Regions from separate parts of the Variovorax sp. GW821-FHT09D07 genome, predicted to be linked through region 2. Evidence: riboswitches for the same ligand, from Rfam matches in the RefSeq annotation. Region 2 holds a riboswitch; the other holds the start of a gene.
The links. Region 2 has a riboswitch for cobalamin ahead of AC07OX_RS03765 (TonB-dependent receptor). Riboswitches for the same ligand answer to the same signal wherever they lie in the genome.

Region 1 (8,255 bases), on a different contig from region 2:
GCGCACATGCAGCTGCAGCGAATGCGGGCCCTTCACATAGCCGTAGCCCAGTGCGGCGGCGTTCTGCGAGCGGTCGCGTGAGAACAGCTTGGCCGAGGTGGTCGGCGCGTTCTCGAGCGCGTCTTCGCGGCGCTCGAGGGTGGCGGTCACCAGGTGCGCGCCGAAACGGAATTCGTTCTGGAACAGGTAGCCGCGCAGGCGGGTCTCGGTGCGGTAGAACGAGGGCTGGGTCTTGTAGACGGTCTGCGAATCGGTCACCTGCAGGCGGGTGCTGTAGATGTCGTTCCACTTGGCCGACCAGGTCAGGCCGGCGGTGCGCAGCTCGTTGGTCGACACGTCGTTGCGGAAGGTGATCGGCGGCCTGGTGCGAAAGCTCACCGACGGGTCGTAGGCCGCTTCGGTGTTGCTGGTGAGCAAGGTGGCGTCGATGCGCTGGTCGGGCGTGATCTGGAAGCCCAGCTTCAGGTTGCCCGAGGTGCTGCGGTAGCCGTCGCGATCGGGGTTGGTGAAGCCGTCTTTGGAGGGCGTGCGCTTGGCGATCGGCTGGATGTTGAAGCCCTTGCTTTCCTCGTGCGCCACGCCGAACGAGTAGTCGAGCAGGCCCGACTTGCCGCTCACGCCGCCTTCGATCCGGCGCAGGCCGTGGCTGCCGAAGCCGATGCCGGCGTAGGGCGACACGCCCTCCTCGCCGCGCTTGGTGAAGAGCTGGATCACGCCGCCCACGGCGTCCGAGCCGTACACCGCGGCAGCCGGGCCGCGCAGCACTTCGATGCGGTCGATCTGCGCGAGCGGAATGCCTTCCCAGCCGGCGCCGCCGGTCGATTGCGAATCGATGCGCACGCCATCGAGGTAGACCGCGGTGAAGCGCGATTCGGCGCCGCGGATGAACACGCTGGTGGCGTTGCCCACGCCGCCGCTGCGCGAGATCTCCATGCCGGGCAGGCGCGCCAGCACGTCGGCCACGCCGGTCGCGCCGCTGCGTTCGATGGTCTTGCGGTCGATGATGGAGACATCGCCCACCAGGTCCGACAGCGCCTGCGGCGTGCGGTTGGCGGTGACGACGGTCTCGTCGAGCGTGGCAGGTGCTGCTGCTGCTGCTGCAGCTGCGACTTGCGCCTGCGCGGCCAGCGGCACCAGGGCCAGGCCGCCGAAGGCCGAGGCCAGGGCGAGCGTCAGCGGCAGGCACGCGGGACGGTTGCGGCGCACGCTGGCGCGGCCGCTGGAGAGGGAAACACAGGAAATCATGGGGTGAACCGAACGAACTTCTATGCCCTGGCCGGCTTCCCCGCCGGCGCCATGGGCGTCATGGCTGCCGATGCGGCAGCCGCCTTGTTGGCCGGTATCCGGGCTGGCAGATCGACCCTTTGCCGCCTTCCCAGGCACCTGTTTCAGGGCGCCCAGTGGCTGGATGGAAAGGGGTGACGCGTTGCGGCGTCGTCTGCTTGACCGTTGCGGGGGCAGCGCAGGCGGCTTCGGCCCCGGGGGGCGTCCACTCCTGCTTCCCGTTGAACTGCGCCGTGCGAACCACGCCGCGAGCACCAACGGGCGAGATTTTAGGCCCACGGGGCGCGCACACCACACCGTGTTTGATCGCGGGCGGCGCAGGCCCCAGAATCTCGGCCACGTCCGGTGCGCGCCCCGCGCGGTGCGCCGGATGTTCCGAATTCCCGGGAAACTACAATCGCCAACCATGCCCGCCTCCAGCCCCATCGACCAGATCGCCGAGCGTGTGGAACGCCTGCTCGTGCGTCACGAAGAGGTGCAGCGCACCAACGCGCTGCTGCAGGAACAGGTCGATGCGCTCACGCGTGAACGCGACGGCCTGAAGTCGCGGCTCGCCGCGGCCCGCACCCGCCTCGATGCCCTGCTCGAACGGCTGCCGGCCGAACCCCCTTCCGAAGATTCCCATCACGCATGAAGCAGATTGAAGTACAGATCATGGGCCAGAGCTATTTGCTCGGCTGTCCCGACGGCGGCGAAGCGCAACTGCGCGAGGCCGTCGACCGCGTGGACGCGGCCATGTGCAAGATCCGCGACGCGGGCAAGGTGAAGGCACGCGACCGCATCGCCGTGCTCGCCTCGCTGAACCTGGCTTTCGATCTCGCGGCCCAGCAGGCCGCTGCTGCCGCCGCACCGGCCCCTGCCGTTGCCGCAGCCACCGAAGAAACCGCCGCCGACACCGACCCGAAGGCCGCCCAGCTCATTCAGAGACTCGATCAGGCCCTGGCGGGCGATGGACATTTGCTCTGAGGGCACGCGGCCCGGCACATCCGGGGCGTAAAATCCGTTTTGTCTGCAGACGTGTCGGGCTTAATATTTCCTTGTTCCAATGCTCTCCGGAGCCGGGCTTGGTACATCGCTTGACGGGCGTGATCATCTCGCGTCAGATGAACCCGAAGTCCTGCTGCCCTCGCCCACCTGAACCCTGGTTCAGGATGCGGGTCCGGCACACCATCTGCAGACACCTTTTCCCGCCACGGCCCCCTGCTTCACCGCACGGGGCCGTTGCTTTTTCAGCCGCTCGTTCTTTCCCCATCCTCCCGTGAACCTCGCTGCCCTGCTCGACCCGCTCCTGATCGCCGAACTCGCCGCGCTCGGCCTGGGCACCGGTTTCCTCGCCGGCCTGCTGGGCATCGGCGGCGGCATGCTGATGGTGCCGTTCATCACGATCATCATGGGCCAGCGCGGCGTGCCGGCCGACCTGGCGGTGAAGATGGCGATCGCGACCTCGATGGCGACGATCATCTTCACGTCGGTGTCCAGCGTGCGCGCGCACCACAAGCGCGGCGCGGTGCGCTGGGACATCGTGCAGCGCCTGGCGCCCGGCATCGTCATCGGCAGCCTCGCGGGCAGCCTGGGCGTGTTCGCGCTGCTCAAGGGCACGGCGCTGGCGATCTTCTTCGCGCTGTTCGTGGGCTTCTCGGCCACGCAGATGTTCCTCGACAAGAAGCCCAAGCCCACGCGCCAGATGCCGGGCACCGGGGGCCAGCTCGCGGCGGGCGGCACCATCGGCTTCATCTCGGGCCTGGTGGGCGCGGGCGGCGGCTTCATCAGCGTGCCGTTCATGACCTGGTGCAACGTGGCGATCCACAACGCGGTGGCGACCAGCGCGGCGCTGGGCTTTCCGATCGCGGTGGCCAACGTGCTGGGCTATGTGCTCAGCGGGCAGTCGGTGCAGGGCCTGCCGGCCGGCGCCTTCGGCTACATCTGGCTGCCCGCGCTCGTGGTGATCGCGGCCTGCAGCGTGTTCACCGCCCCGCTGGGCGCCAGGGCCGCGCACAGCCTGCCGGTGAAGAAGCTCAAGCGCGTGTTCGCGAGCATCCTGTACCTGCTGGCCGCCTACATGCTCTGGAAGGGCCTGCGGGGCTGAGGCATATCAAACACCCCGTGGCTTTCCTGTGCCATCCTATGCGGCACTTGTTCACAGTCGTAGAAGGAAAGCCATGAAAATCCTCATTGCAGTCGACGGTAGCGCCTACACGCAAAAGGCCCTCAATTACCTGCTCGCCAACCGCGCCATGTTCGTGGACGGCCATGAACTGGTGGTGGTCAATGTCTGCACCGGCATCTCCGGCCACGTGGCGCGCCACCTGAGCAAGGAAATCGTCACCGAGTACTACGCCGAGGAAAACGCCAAGGTGCTCGACCCGGTGAAGGCCTGGTTCGCCGAGAAAGGCGTGGCCAACTTCACCGCCGACGCGCGCCACGGCCACGCGGCTGAGGAAATCCTCAAGTCGGCCACCGAATCGAAGGCCGAGCTGATCGTGCTCGGCACGCACGGCCACGGCATCCTGGGCCGCGCGCTGATGGGCTCGGTCGCGACCAAGGTCGTGGCCGAGACCGACATCTCGGTGCTGCTGGTCCAGTAAGAAGACCCGACCGCCCCGGCGACGGCCGCTGCGCCGTGGCCGCGGTCATTGCGGCGAGCGCTGCTGCCGCCATTCGCGCGGCGAACATCCGAAGCGCTCGCGAAACGCGCGGCTGAAGTGCGCCGCGTCGTTGAACCCCCTCCCGTACGCGATCTCTCCCACGGGCCGCCCTGCCAGGCGCGGCTCCAGCAGGTCGCGGCTGCATGCGTCGAGCCGGCGCTCCCAGATGTACTGCGAGGGCGCCAGCGGCTCGCTCTTGAACACGCGGTGGATGTGGCTCACCGACATGCCCAGCTGCGCCGCCAGCGTGCCCACCGACAGCGTCGGATCGGCCAGCTGCTCGTCGATGCGCTGCTTCACGCGCGCGAGGTGGTACGCCGTGAGCTTGCTGAGCGCCGGTGCGTGCGCCGCGGGCAGCGTCTGCAGGCCGGCCACGAGGATGTTCTGCACGCCATGGGCCACCGCCAGCGCCGAGGCCGGCTGCAGCGCGTCGAAGTCCTCGCGCAGCGTGCGGATCATGCCCAGCAGCAGGTGCCCCGCGCCCTCGCGCCCTGACACCGTGGTGGCCGTGAGTGCCTCGGTGTCGCGCAGTTCGCTGCGCAGCCGCTCGCCGGGCAGCTTGAGCACGATCTGCTCGAAGGGCTGGTCGAACAGCAGCTGGTAAGGCCGCGTGCTGTCGTACAGCGCGAAGTCGCCGGCGCCGAGCACCGCGTCGCGCCCGTCCTGGCGCACCACGCCCTGCCCGCGCGCCTGGATGCTCACGAGAAAACAGTCGTCGCTCGACGCCGCGATGTGGCCCGGCGTGCGCATCACCTTCTGCGCCCGCGAGGTCACGACCGACATGCCGAGGCCGGGCAGCGCGTGCTGGCGGATGCTGCCCTCGAAGTCGCCGCCGTCGCCGGTGCGCACCGCGTCGCATTCGAGCTGCACGTAGACATTGCAGATCATGTCGGTCCAGTACGCGAGCCGCTGGTCGCGCGGGACGGCATCGGTGCTGAGCAAGGGGGTCATCGGGGTCCTCGGAAGGCCTTCGCAAGGCACATGCAACGCTGGAACAAGAACGCCGCCAATCCGGGTCAAGGCGTTCCGGCGGCGCGAATTTACGCTTCATGCAACCCGCATGCCACCGCGCAAACCCGGTGCGCACAGTGGGGATTTCGTTACGTTCATTGCCCCCTGGAGAACACCCCATGCCGACCACCGTCCACCCCAAGCTCCGCGTCGCCGCCGTGCAGGCCGCGCCTGTGTTCCTCGACCTCGACGCCACCATCGACAAGACCATCGACCTCATGGCGCAGGCCGCGAAACAGGGCGTGCAGCTCATCGCCTTTCCCGAGACCTGGGTGCCGGGCTACCCGTGGTGGGTCTGGCTCGATTCGCCGGCCTGGGGCATGCAGTTCGTGCAGCGCTACCACGACAACTCGCTGGTCATCGGCTCGCCCGAGTTCGAACGCCTGCAGGCGGCGGCGCGCCAGCACAAGATCTGGCTCTCGCTCGGCTACAGCGAGAAAGCGGCGGGCAGCCTGTACATCGCGCAGGCGCTGATCGACGACCAGGGCCGCACCGTGCAGACGCGCCGCAAGCTCAAGCCGACGCACGTGGAACGCACCGTGTTCGGCGAAGGCGACGGCGCCGACCTGCACGTGGTCCAGACGCCGCTGGGCAACATCGGCTCGCTGTGTTGCTGGGAGCACCTGCAGCCGCTGAGCAAGTACGCGATGTATGCGCAGAACGAGCAGATCCACTGCGGTGCATGGCCGAGCTTTTCGCTCTACCGCGGCGCGGCCTACGCGCTGGGCCATGAAGTGAACAACGCCGCGAGCCAGGTGTACGCGGTCGAGGGCGGCTGCTTCGTCATCGCGCCCTGCGCCACGGTGTCGAAGGCCATGAGCGAGCTGATGTGCACCGACGACGGCAAGCGACAGATGCTGGGCGTCGGCGGGGGGCATGCGCGCATCTACGGCCCGGACGGTTCGCCACTGGGCACGCCGCTGGCCGAAGACGCCGAGGGCCTGGTGATCGCCGACATCGACCTCGGGATGATCGCGCTCGCCAAGGCGGCGGCCGATCCAAGCGGTCACTATTCGCGGCCCGACGTCACGCAGCTGCTGCTGAACAAGACGCGGCGCACGCCCGTGGTGGTGCAGCTCACGCCGGAGCCCGAGGGCAGCGTGCCCGAGCCGGTGGTGGCCTGAGCGGACCACGGAGCCGCACCATGGAATCGGCCATCCCCGAGCACCTGCGCTGCCCGCGCACCCGCGAGCGCCGCGTGGCAGACGACCACACGCCACCCTACCCCGGCTGGTCGGCGCGCGCGCCCGTGACGACGACCCAGGTCGTGATGGGCTACTTCGGTGTGCAATCGCGCGGCCCGGCGATGCAGGGCCGGGCTTGCGCCGCGCTCCTGAAGATCGCCCGCGACTTCGCCCTGCCCGACGGCCCCGGCCACCACGACCTGGCCCATTGCGTCGACGCCGACGGCTGCGACAACCTGATCGCCATCGCCTGCTGGCGCGATGCGGCGGCGTTCGCGCGCTGGTGTGCCACGCCCGCCATCGAGGCCTGGTGGAACGCCGACGAGCGCTTGCATGAAGGCCTCGGCTACTTCCGAGAAATCGCTTCCCCGCGTGCTGCGCACTTCGAGACCCTGTTCAGCACGCCCGACCGCCTCGAGGGCATCGGCGTGGTGATGGGCGGTGTGAGCGGCGAGCTGCAGGAGCACGGCTACTGGGGGTCGATGCGCGATCGACTCCCGCTCGCGCAGGCCGACGCGCTCGCGCCTTCGGGCACGCGCGCGGTGATCGCCGGCACGCCGGCACCGGGCCAGCGCGTGCGCATCGCGGGCCACACGCACCTCGCGATGATCCGTTCGGGCCAGGAGTGGACCGAGACCACCGGCCAGGAACGCCAGCGCTACCTGGAAGACATGGCCCCGGTGCTGCGCCAAGGCATGGACTTCCTGCGCGACCAGGGCCTGCCCATCGGTTGCTACAGCAACCGCTTCATGCACCACCTCGACGCACACGGCGCGCCGCTGCAGAAGTCTTTCGGCCTGAGCTACTGGCGCTCGCTGGCCGACATGGAGCGCTGGGCCGAGTCGCACCCGACGCACGTCGCGATCTTCGGCAGCTTCATGCGCTATGTGCAGGCGCTGAACTTCGAGCTGCGCCTGCGCCTGTACCACGAGGTGTCGGTGCTGAAGGCCGACGAGCAAAGCTACGAGTACATCAACTGCCACGCGCGCAGCGGGCTGATGAACGGGCTCGCGCCCGCCGCCTGAAGCCCGGGCGCGCGGCGGGGCTCAGACGGCGAACAGCCCCTTGTGCTCCGCACGCAGCAACGCCTTCTGCACCTTGCCCATCGTGTTGCGCGGCAGTTCCGGCACGACGAAGCAGCGCTTGGGGATCTTGAAGTTCGCCAGCTTGGCCTTGAGCTCGGCCACGATGGCGTCGGCGTCGATCGTGGCGCCGCCCTTGGGGATCACGATGGCCACGCCCACCTCGCCGAAGTCGGGGTGCGGCACGCCGATGACGGCGCTTTCGGCCACGCCGGCCATCTCGTTGATGTAGCCCTCGATCTCGGCCGGGTAGACGTTGTAGCCGCCGCTGATGATCAGATCTTTGCTGCGCCCGACGATGGTGATGTAGCCGCGTGCATCGATCTTGCCCACGTCGCCGGTCTTGAAGAAGCCGTCGGCGGTGAACTCTTCCTTGGTCTTCTCGGGCATGCGCCAGTAGCCCGCGAACACGTTGGGGCCCTTCACCTGGATGCCGCCGATCTCGTCGACCGGCAGGTCCTTGCCCTCGTCGTCGCGCACGCGCAGCTGCACGCCGGGCAATGCGAAGCCGACGGTGCCGCCGCGGCGCTCACCCTTCTTCGCGTCGTACGGGTTGGACGTGAGCATGGCGGTCTCGCTCATGCCGTAGCGTTCGAGGATGGTGTGGCCGGTGCGCTCGCGCCATTCGTCAAACGTCTCGATGAGCAGCGGCGCCGAGCCCGCGACGAACAGGCGCATGGTGCGCACCGCCTCGCGCGTGAGGCCCGGCTCGGCCAGCAGGCGCACGTAGAGCGTGGGCACACCCATGAACACCGTGGCCTCGGGCAGCTTGGCGACGATGCGCTTGGGGTCGAACTTCGAGAACCACAGGATCTTGCTGCCGTTGAGCAGCGCACCGTGCAGCGCCACGAACAGGCCGTGCACGTGGAAGATCGGCAGCGCGTGGATCAGCACGTCGCCCTTTGTCCAGCCCCAGTAGTCCTTGAGCACTTCGGCGTTCGACAGCAGGTTGCGGTGCGTGAGCATCGCGCCCTTGCTGCGGCCGGTGGTGCCGCTGGTGTACAGGATGGCGGCGAGGTCGTCGGGCTTCTTGAGCGCCACGGCGTGGC
Region 2 (8,255 bases):
CCGCGCGCCGACGTGGCGCACGCCGAGCTCGGCCTCCCACTGCGGCAGGAAGCGCCAGTGCAGCCACAGGTTGGCCGCCACCTCGGGCACGCCGGCGGGCGTGTTGCCCGCGCGCGAGACCAGCGACTTGCCGACCGCTTCGTTGAAGTCGTCGTAGCGCGCGCGCAGCCGCGCGGCGTTGGCTTCGAGACGCAGCGTGGAAGTGAGCGCCAGGTCGAGCGTGGCCTCGATGCCTTCGGACGACTGCTTGCCGATCTGCTGCACGACGGTCGGATCGTTCGCGTCGCGCGACAGCAGCTTGGTCTTCTCGATGCGGTAGGCCGCCACGCTCCAGGCGCCGCGGCCCTCGGCCAGCTGGCGCTTGTAGCCCACCTCGACCTGCTTGCCCACGCTGAGCTCGAACGGCACCTGCGTGGCGGACGTGCTGATGAGCCCGGTGAGCGGATCGGCCGCGCGCGCCACCTGCGCATAGAACGACTGTGCGGCGTCGGGCGCGTAGACCACGCCCAGGCGGCCGGTGGCGTACTCGAAGGTCTTGTCCAGGCGCGGGGCGCGGTTCTGCGGGTCGGTGCGCACGATCTTCGCGTGGTCCCAGCGCAGGCTGCCGACCACCGACCAGTGTTCGCTGAAGGCCAGCTTGTCTTCGGCGAAGAAGGCGTAAGTGCTGGTCTTGGTCTTGTAGCGCGGCAGGTAGGGCGTGGGCGAAACGTAGGTGCCGGGGTTGAACACGAAGGCGTCGACCACCGAGCGCCCGCCGTAGGGCGTGTCGCTCGAGTTCAGGAAGTCGATGCGGTTGGCGTCGAAGCCCACCAGCACCTGGTTCTTCAGGCCGAACAGCGCGTGCTTGAAGGTGGCGTCGGTGCGGTTGCCGATCTGCTCCTGGTCGTGGCCGATCTCCAGGTAGTCGCCGCGCGTCACGCGGTTCGTCGTGGCGCTGTAGGTGTAGGTTTCGCTGTCGCGCCAGTGGCGCTTGCTGTCCAGGCGGTACAGCTGGTTGCGCACGGTGACGGCGTCGTTGGGCGTCCACTGCGCATCGAGGCGGGTCCAGCGGTCGCGGTACTTGACCTCTGCGTCGTCCAGGTTGTAGTTCTGTTCGCGGTTCAGGCTGCTCAGGCGGCCGTTGACGAGCGGCACGCCGAAATAGCGCTGCGGCGTCTGGCGGCCCTCGTCGTGCGAGAGCGTGAACTGCAGCCGCGGCGACACATCGAGCCGCACCGCGCCGCCCACCGCCAGGCTCTCGGCCTCGCCGCGCCGCATGAAGCCGTCGGTCCTGCGGTGGCTGATGTCGAAGCGGTACGAGAGCATGTCGTTGATCGCCCCGCCGCTGCCGAAGGCGACCTGGCGCGTGGCGTCGGAGCCCACGGTCACGAGCGCCTCGTTGCGAATCGGGCCGCGCGTGGGCTTCTTGGGCACCACGTTGATCGCGCCGCCGATGGCGCCTTCGCCGAACATCACCGAGGCGGCGCCGCGCAGCACCTCGATGCGGTCGGTCGACCAGGTGTCGAACGGGAAGGTGACGGTGCCCGCGCCCACGTACAGGCGCGTGCCGTCGTACAGCTGCATCACCGAGCCGTGGCCGTTGAAGCCGCGCGCCGACAGCGACGAGCCGCCATTGCCCGGCGCGGGCGAGCCCGTGATGCCGGTGGCGCGGCTCGCGGCCTCGACCACCGAGACGTCGCCGCGCGCGCGGATCGCGTCGCCGGTGAGCACCTCGATGCTGGCGGGCGTTTCGAGCGGCGTGAGGCCCAGGCGGCTGCCGGTCTGCGTGGGTTCGTCCAGGGCCAGCGGCGTGTGACGGCTGGCTTCGACCTGCACGGGCGTGAGGCTGGGGCGACCGGCCGTGTCGCCCGACTGGGCGAGAACGGGCCCGCAAGCGAGGCCGAGCCCCAGCGAAAGACCTGAAAGACCCGAAAGGCGCGCCCGTTGCAAGGGCGGGCCCGAGCGATCGCGCGGTGGCGATGCAATGCGATTCATCCGACTTCTCCTCCAGCCCGCGTCCCCGCAGGCTCCTGACCGATCGCGGACGCCGAGGGAGAAGAGACGAGGGGCGGTGCCGTTTCGCGCGAGGGAAAAGCGGCAGGCCCGGACACGCACTCCCGCAGCATCCGAAGGCGGTTGCGAAGGCCGGTATCCGGGCTCGCGGAGTGCGTCGGGGTGCAATGCATGCACCTCGGCGCCGAAGCCCTCGCCTTCCCACGCCGAAGCGCAGTGGCTGCCCGGGCGAAGAATCGCCGGGGCCTGAGGGTGTCGATGTCCGCTGACCGTTGCGGGGGCAGCGCAGGAATGGAAGGGTCGTTCGAAAAAACGACGCCTCGCACCTGCTTCCCGTTTAACCCCGCCGCCAATCCTGTGACTGGTCGTGCAGGGCACCTTCGAACCGTGGGGTGTTGGACGACACCGGTGTGAACCAATGTTTCCAACCGCCGGGATTATAGGGAGCGCCCTGCGGCGGCACCCTTGCGGGCCCCGTCAGACGGGCTTGCCGTCGGGCCCGAACAGCCGCCGCAGCACCGCCACGCCGGCCACCAGTGCATTCGAATACGTGGCGTAGGGCTCGTGGGCGGCTTCGAGCGGCACGTACACATGGGTGGAATCGCCGGGCGAGCCGTCCACGGCCTCCATCAGCACCCAGTAGAACTCCCCTTCTTCCAGTTCGTGGACGGTGAGTGCGATGTCTCTCGGCGAAGGCATGACGGTCAAAAATGAAACAGGGAATGAACTCGCCTTTGAACGGGCAAGGGGCCGGCGCGGTTGTCAGTACTAGGGCTTCTCCTACAGTGCCCGGACGCCGCGCGGCCTAATGTTAGGGGTGGGGAGTTGCATCAGAACAAGGAGTCAGCATGAAACATTTCACGCTTGAACCCAACATGCGCGCCGCCTTCGGTGGCGCGTTCTACCCGACCGGTTACTCCCTGGTGATGTTTCCGAGCGTCGAAGATGCCAGCCGCATCGGCCACGGGCTGATCGCGAAAGGCATCGTGAGCGGCGACGAGGTCTACCTGATACCGGCCGAAACCGTCCTGGCGGAAATCGCGCCGACCGTGCATGCCTCGCACAGTCCCCTGCCCTCCGCCGGCACCGACGGCGACACGGTGCGCGCCTTCATCCAGCTGGCCCACGAAGGCCACACGGGCCTGCTGATCCGCACCAAGGACGGCGCCATCACCGAGCGCGTGATGGAACTGGTGCGTACCGTGCCCTACTCGATCGCCGAGCGTTATCGCACGCTGGTGATCGAGGATCTTTGAATCGTCAAGCCGGCACCGCCATCGCGGCGGCGCGCTGCACCACATCGCGGGCCATGGCCTGGGCGAGTTCCTGTTCGCCCAGGAACACCTTCGCGTCGGTTTCGGCGGCCAGCAGGCGGGCTTCCTGCTCGTTGTGGCTGCGCACCACGGTCTGGATGGTGGGGTTCAGCGTGCGCGCGGTTTCGATCATCTGGCGCACGTTCATGGCGTCGGGCGTGGCCACGACGAGCACGCGGGCGCGCGCCACATGCGCCTGGATCAGCACCGCCGGGTCGGCCGCGTCGCCCCACACGGCGGGGATGCCGGCCTCGCGCAGCTTCTCGACCAGCTCGCGGTTCTGCTCGGCCACCACGTAGGGGATGTCGTTCGTCTCGAGTTCGGCGGCGATGCGCCGGCCCACCCGTCCGTAACCGACCAGCACCACCTGGCGCGACAGGTACTTGGCCTCGGTGGTCATGGGCAGCTCGGCCAGCGGGTCGCTGCGCGCGTCCAGCTCGCGTGCGAACTTCGAATGCGCGTGCAGCCATTTCTGCAGCGGTGCGATGAGGCTGAACCACAGCGGGTTGGTGGCGATGGAGATCAGCGCGCCCGCCAGCACCAGGCTCTGTCCTTCCACCGGCAGCAGGCCGAGCGACACGCCCAGCCCGGCCAGGATGAACGAGAACTCGCCGATCTGCGCCAGGCTCGCGCTCACCGTGAGCGCGGTGGCCAGCGGGTAGCGGAACACCAGCACCAGCGCACAGGCGGCGAGCGACTTGCCCAGCACGATCACCAGCACCACGGCCAGCACCTGCAGCGGTCGCTCCACCAGCACGGAGGGGTCGAACAGCATGCCGACCGACACGAAGAACAGCACGGCAAAGGCATCGCGCAGCGGCAGCGACTCCTGCGCCGCGCGGTGGCTGAATTGCGACTCGCGCATCACCATGCCGGCGAAGAAAGCGCCCAGTGCGAACGACACGCCGAACAGCGCCGCCGAGGCGAAGGCGATGCTCACGGCCGCCGCCACCACGCACAGCGTGAACAGCTCGCGCGAACCGGTGCGCGTGACCTGCCAAAGGATCCACGGGAACACGCGCCGCCCCACCACCAGCATCAGCACGACGAAGCCGCCGACCTGCAGCAGCGTGAGGCCCAGCGTCTGCCAGACGGGGTCGCCGCTGGTGTCGACCTTGGTGCTGCCCAGCGCGCCCGCCAGCGGCGGCAGCAGCACAAGCACCAGCACCATCGCGAGGTCTTCGACCACCAGCCAGCCGACGGCGATGCGGCCGGTGAAGGAATCGAGGATGCCCAGGCTCTCGAGCGCGCGCAGCAGCACCACCGTGCTCGCCACCGACAGCGCCAGCCCGAACACCAGCGCCGTGCCCCAGCTCCAGCCCCACCACATGGCGAGGCCGCCGCCGAGCAGCGTGGCGACCGCGATCTGCGCGATGGCGCCGGGCAGCGCGATCTTGCGCACCGCGAGCAGGTCGGCCAGCGAAAAATGCAGGCCCACGCCGAACATCAGCAGCATCACGCCGATCTCGGCCAGCTGCGCGGCAATGCCCGCGTCGGCCACGAAGCCCGGCGTGAACGGGCCGATGATCACGCCCGCCAGGAGGTACCCCACCAGCGCCGGTAATCGCAGCCGCGCCGCGAGAAAGCCGAACACCAGCGCCAACCCCAGGCCGGCGGCAATCGTATTGATGAGGGAGACGCTGTGGGGCATCGGTCCATTTTGCAGGAACGGCCTCCAACCTTTGAAGCCCGCAGGCTTCTACGGGCCTGCGTCTACACCCCTACGGAAGCGACGCGAACTATCGTAGGCATAAAGCACTTCTATTCGCATCGACACCTTTCTCATCCAGAATTTGAGCGGTCCCCCCGTCCCCCCAACAACAGGAGCCTCCCCATGAGCAACGAGAAAACCGAAGCGAAGTGCCCGTTCAGCCAGGCCACCGGCGCCGGCACCACGAACCGCGACTGGTGGCCCGAGCAGCTGCGCCTGGACCTGCTGCACCAGCACTCCTCCAAATCCGATCCCCTGGGCGCCGGTTTCGACTACGCCAAGGCCTTCCAGAGCCTGGACCTCGCCGCGGTGAAGAAAGACCTCGCCGCGCTGATGACCGACTCGCAAGACTGGTGGCCCGCCGACTTCGGCCACTACGGCCCGCTCTTCATCCGCATGGCCTGGCACAGCGCCGGCACCTACCGCATCGGCGACGGCCGCGGCGGCGCCGGCCGCGGGCAACAACGCTTCGCGCCGCTCAACAGCTGGCCCGACAACGTGAGCCTGGACAAGGCGCGCCGCCTGCTGTGGCCGATCAAGCAGAAGTACGGCCAGAAGATTTCCTGGGCCGACCTGTTGATCCTCACCGGCAACGTCGCGCTCGAGACCATGGGCTTCAAGACCTTCGGCTTCGGCGGCGGCCGCCCCGACGTGTGGGAACCCGACCAGGACGTGTACTGGGGCCGCGAGAAGACCTGGCTGGGCGGCGACGTGCGCTACGCACAAGGCTCGCCCGGCGTCGAGAAAGACCGCGGCGTGCTCGTGAAGGACGACGACAGCAAGGTGCCGCACAGCCGCAACCTCGAGAACCCGCTGGGCGCCGTGCAGATGGGCCTGATCTACGTGAACCCCGAAGGCCCGGACGGCAACCCCGACCCGATCGCCGCGGCCCACGACATCCGCGACACCTTCGCCCGCATGGCCATGAACGACGAGGAAACCGTGGCGCTCATCGCCGGCGGCCACACCTTCGGCAAGACGCACGGCGCGGGGCCGGCCTCGAACGTCGGCAAGGAACCCGAAGCCGCCGGCCTCGAAGACCAGGGCTTCGGCTGGAAGAACAGCTTCGGCACCGGCAAGGGCGGCGACACCATCACCAGCGGCCTCGAAGTGACGTGGACCACCACGCCCACGAAGTGGAGCAACAACTTCTTCGAGAACCTGTTCGGCTTCGAATGGGAGCTGACCAAGAGCCCCGCCGGCGCGCACCAGTGGGTCGCCAAGGGCGGCGCCGGTGCCGGCACCATCCCCGACGCGCATGACGGCTCCAAGCGCCACGCGCCGACCATGCTCACGACCGACCTGTCGCTGCGCCTGGACCCGGCCTACGAAAAGATCTCGCGCCGCTTCCTGGCCAACCCCGACCAGCTCGCCGACGCCTTCGCGCGCGCCTGGTTCAAGCTCACGCACCGCGACATGGGCCCGCGCGCCCGCTACCTCGGACCCGAGGTGCCGGCCGAGGAGCTGATCTGGCAAGACCCGATCCCGGCCGTCGACCATCCGCTGGTAGACGCCAGCGACGTCGCGGCGCTGACGAAGAAGGTGCTGGCCTCGGGCCTCACGCCTGCGCAGCTGGTGTCGACGGCGTGGGCCTCGGCCTCCACCTTCCGCGGCTCCGACATGCGCGGCGGTGCCAACGGCGCCCGCGTGCGGCTGGCACCGCAGAAGGACTGGGCCGTCAACCAGCCCGCGCAGCTGGCCCAGGTGCTGAAGGTGCTCGAAGGCATCCAGAGCGAGTTCAACGCGGCGCAGACCGGCGGCAAGAAGATCTCGCTGGCCGACCTGATCGTGCTGGCCGGCGGTGCGGGCGTGGAACAGGCCGCGCGCAACGGCGGGCGTGAAGTGAAGGTGCCCTTCTCGCCGGGCCGCGCCGACGCCTCGCAGGAACAGACCGACGTGCCCTCGTTCGAGCCGCTGGAGCCCGCTGCCGACGGCTTCCGCAACTACCTGAAGGGCCGCTACAGCGTGCCCGGCGAAGCGCTGCTGATCGACAAGGCACAGCTGCTCACGCTCACGGCGCCCGAGATGACGGTGCTGGTCGGCGGCCTGCGCGTGCTCGACACCAACGTCGGCCAGACGCGCCACGGCGTCTTCACGAAGACGCCCGGCACGCTGAGCAACGACTACTTCGTGAACCTGCTCGACATGGGCACGGAGTGGAAGGCCGTGTCGGACGCCAAGGAGGAATACGAAGGCCGCGACCGCAAGACCGGCACCCTCAAGTGGACCGGCACGCGCGTCGACCTGGTGTTCGGCTCCAACGCGCAGCTGCGCGCCATCGCCGAGGTCTACGGCGCTTCCGACAGCCAGCAGAAGTTCATCGACGACTTCGTGGCCGCCTGGACCAAGGTGATGAACCTGGACCGCTTCGATCTCGCCTGAGGCGGGGCGCCAGCGCCGTCCGCGCCCCGGGGCCCTGCCCCGCGGGCGCGGACTCCCATGAACGAGGTATTCGTTTTTCGGGCCGGGCCACTAGATTCGGCCCCATGAAATTCGCGAAGGCATGGCTTGCCGCCGGCGTCGTCCTGGCGGCCACGCAGTTCGGCGCGCTGTACGCGCAGGACGGCAACCCCGAATGGCGCGCGCTGCGCCAGGAACTCGTGCAACGCATCAACGCCAACTGCTACGACGTCGGCACGCTCGAGCTGGCGCAGCAGGTGCTGCAGACGGCGCAACGCACGGGCGGGCCCGAGTCCGCAGACATGGCCCTCAGCCTCGTGCTGCTGGCCCATGTCCACCAGCGGCAGGGGCAGCTGACGCGGGCCGCGCAGTCGTACACGGCCGCGCTCGCCATCCAGGAAAAGACCGCCGGGCCGGACAGCCCGCGGGTGGCGTTCACGCTGAGCGCGCTGGCCGGCCTGCACTACCGCCGCGAAGCCTTCGACCAGGCCATTGCGCTGTACGAACGCGCCCTGGCGATCCACGAGAAGCAGCGGCGCCCCGACGCACACGCGGTGCTGTACAGCCGGCAGAACCTGGCCGCGGCCCATCGCGCCCAGGGCGCCTACGCCAAGGCCGCCCCGCTGTACGAACGCGAGCTCGACGCCAGGGCGCAGCCGCTGCTCGCGGTGGCCCTGGTGCACTGAAGCGCACCGAAACGCGCCGCACCGCACCGAAACGCGCGGGCCGGCGCCCTGCGCCCGCTACTGCGCCATCTTCGATTCGCGCGCGTTCACCAGCTCCTCGGGCTCCTGCGACTCGACCCAGCTCTCGTTGTTGAGCCCGGCCTGCAGCCGCTC

Region 1: another riboswitch for cobalamin. It lies ahead of AC07OX_RS19970 (TonB-dependent receptor domain-containing protein); the one in region 2 lies ahead of AC07OX_RS03765 (TonB-dependent receptor).

What each region holds. Positions count from the first base shown of each region.
Region 1 covers NZ_JBWKOY010000005.1:266,592-274,846, forward strand. Annotated here, with positions in the region: gene AC07OX_RS19970 (TonB-dependent receptor domain-containing protein) at 1-1,245, opposite strand, end outside; cobalamin riboswitch at 1,318-1,557, opposite strand; gene AC07OX_RS19975 (hypothetical protein) at 1,691-1,918, shown strand; gene AC07OX_RS19980 (cell division protein ZapA) at 1,915-2,250, shown strand; gene AC07OX_RS19985 (sulfite exporter TauE/SafE family protein) at 2,543-3,370, shown strand; gene AC07OX_RS19990 (universal stress protein) at 3,444-3,869, shown strand; gene AC07OX_RS19995 (AraC-like ligand-binding domain-containing protein) at 3,915-4,880, opposite strand; gene AC07OX_RS20000 (carbon-nitrogen hydrolase family protein) at 5,060-6,064, shown strand; gene AC07OX_RS20005 (phenylacetaldoxime dehydratase family protein) at 6,085-7,149, shown strand; gene AC07OX_RS20010 (malonate--CoA ligase) at 7,171-8,255, opposite strand, start outside.
Region 2 covers NZ_JBWKOY010000001.1:801,937-810,191, forward strand. Annotated here, with positions in the region: gene AC07OX_RS03765 (TonB-dependent receptor) at 1-1,974, opposite strand, end outside; cobalamin riboswitch at 2,106-2,388, opposite strand; gene AC07OX_RS03770 (hypothetical protein) at 2,470-2,691, opposite strand; gene AC07OX_RS03775 (hypothetical protein) at 2,841-3,248, shown strand; gene AC07OX_RS03780 (cation:proton antiporter domain-containing protein) at 3,253-4,956, opposite strand; gene katG (catalase/peroxidase HPI) at 5,140-7,398, shown strand; gene AC07OX_RS03790 (tetratricopeptide repeat protein) at 7,503-8,102, shown strand; gene AC07OX_RS03795 (dicarboxylate/amino acid:cation symporter) at 8,160-8,255, opposite strand, start outside.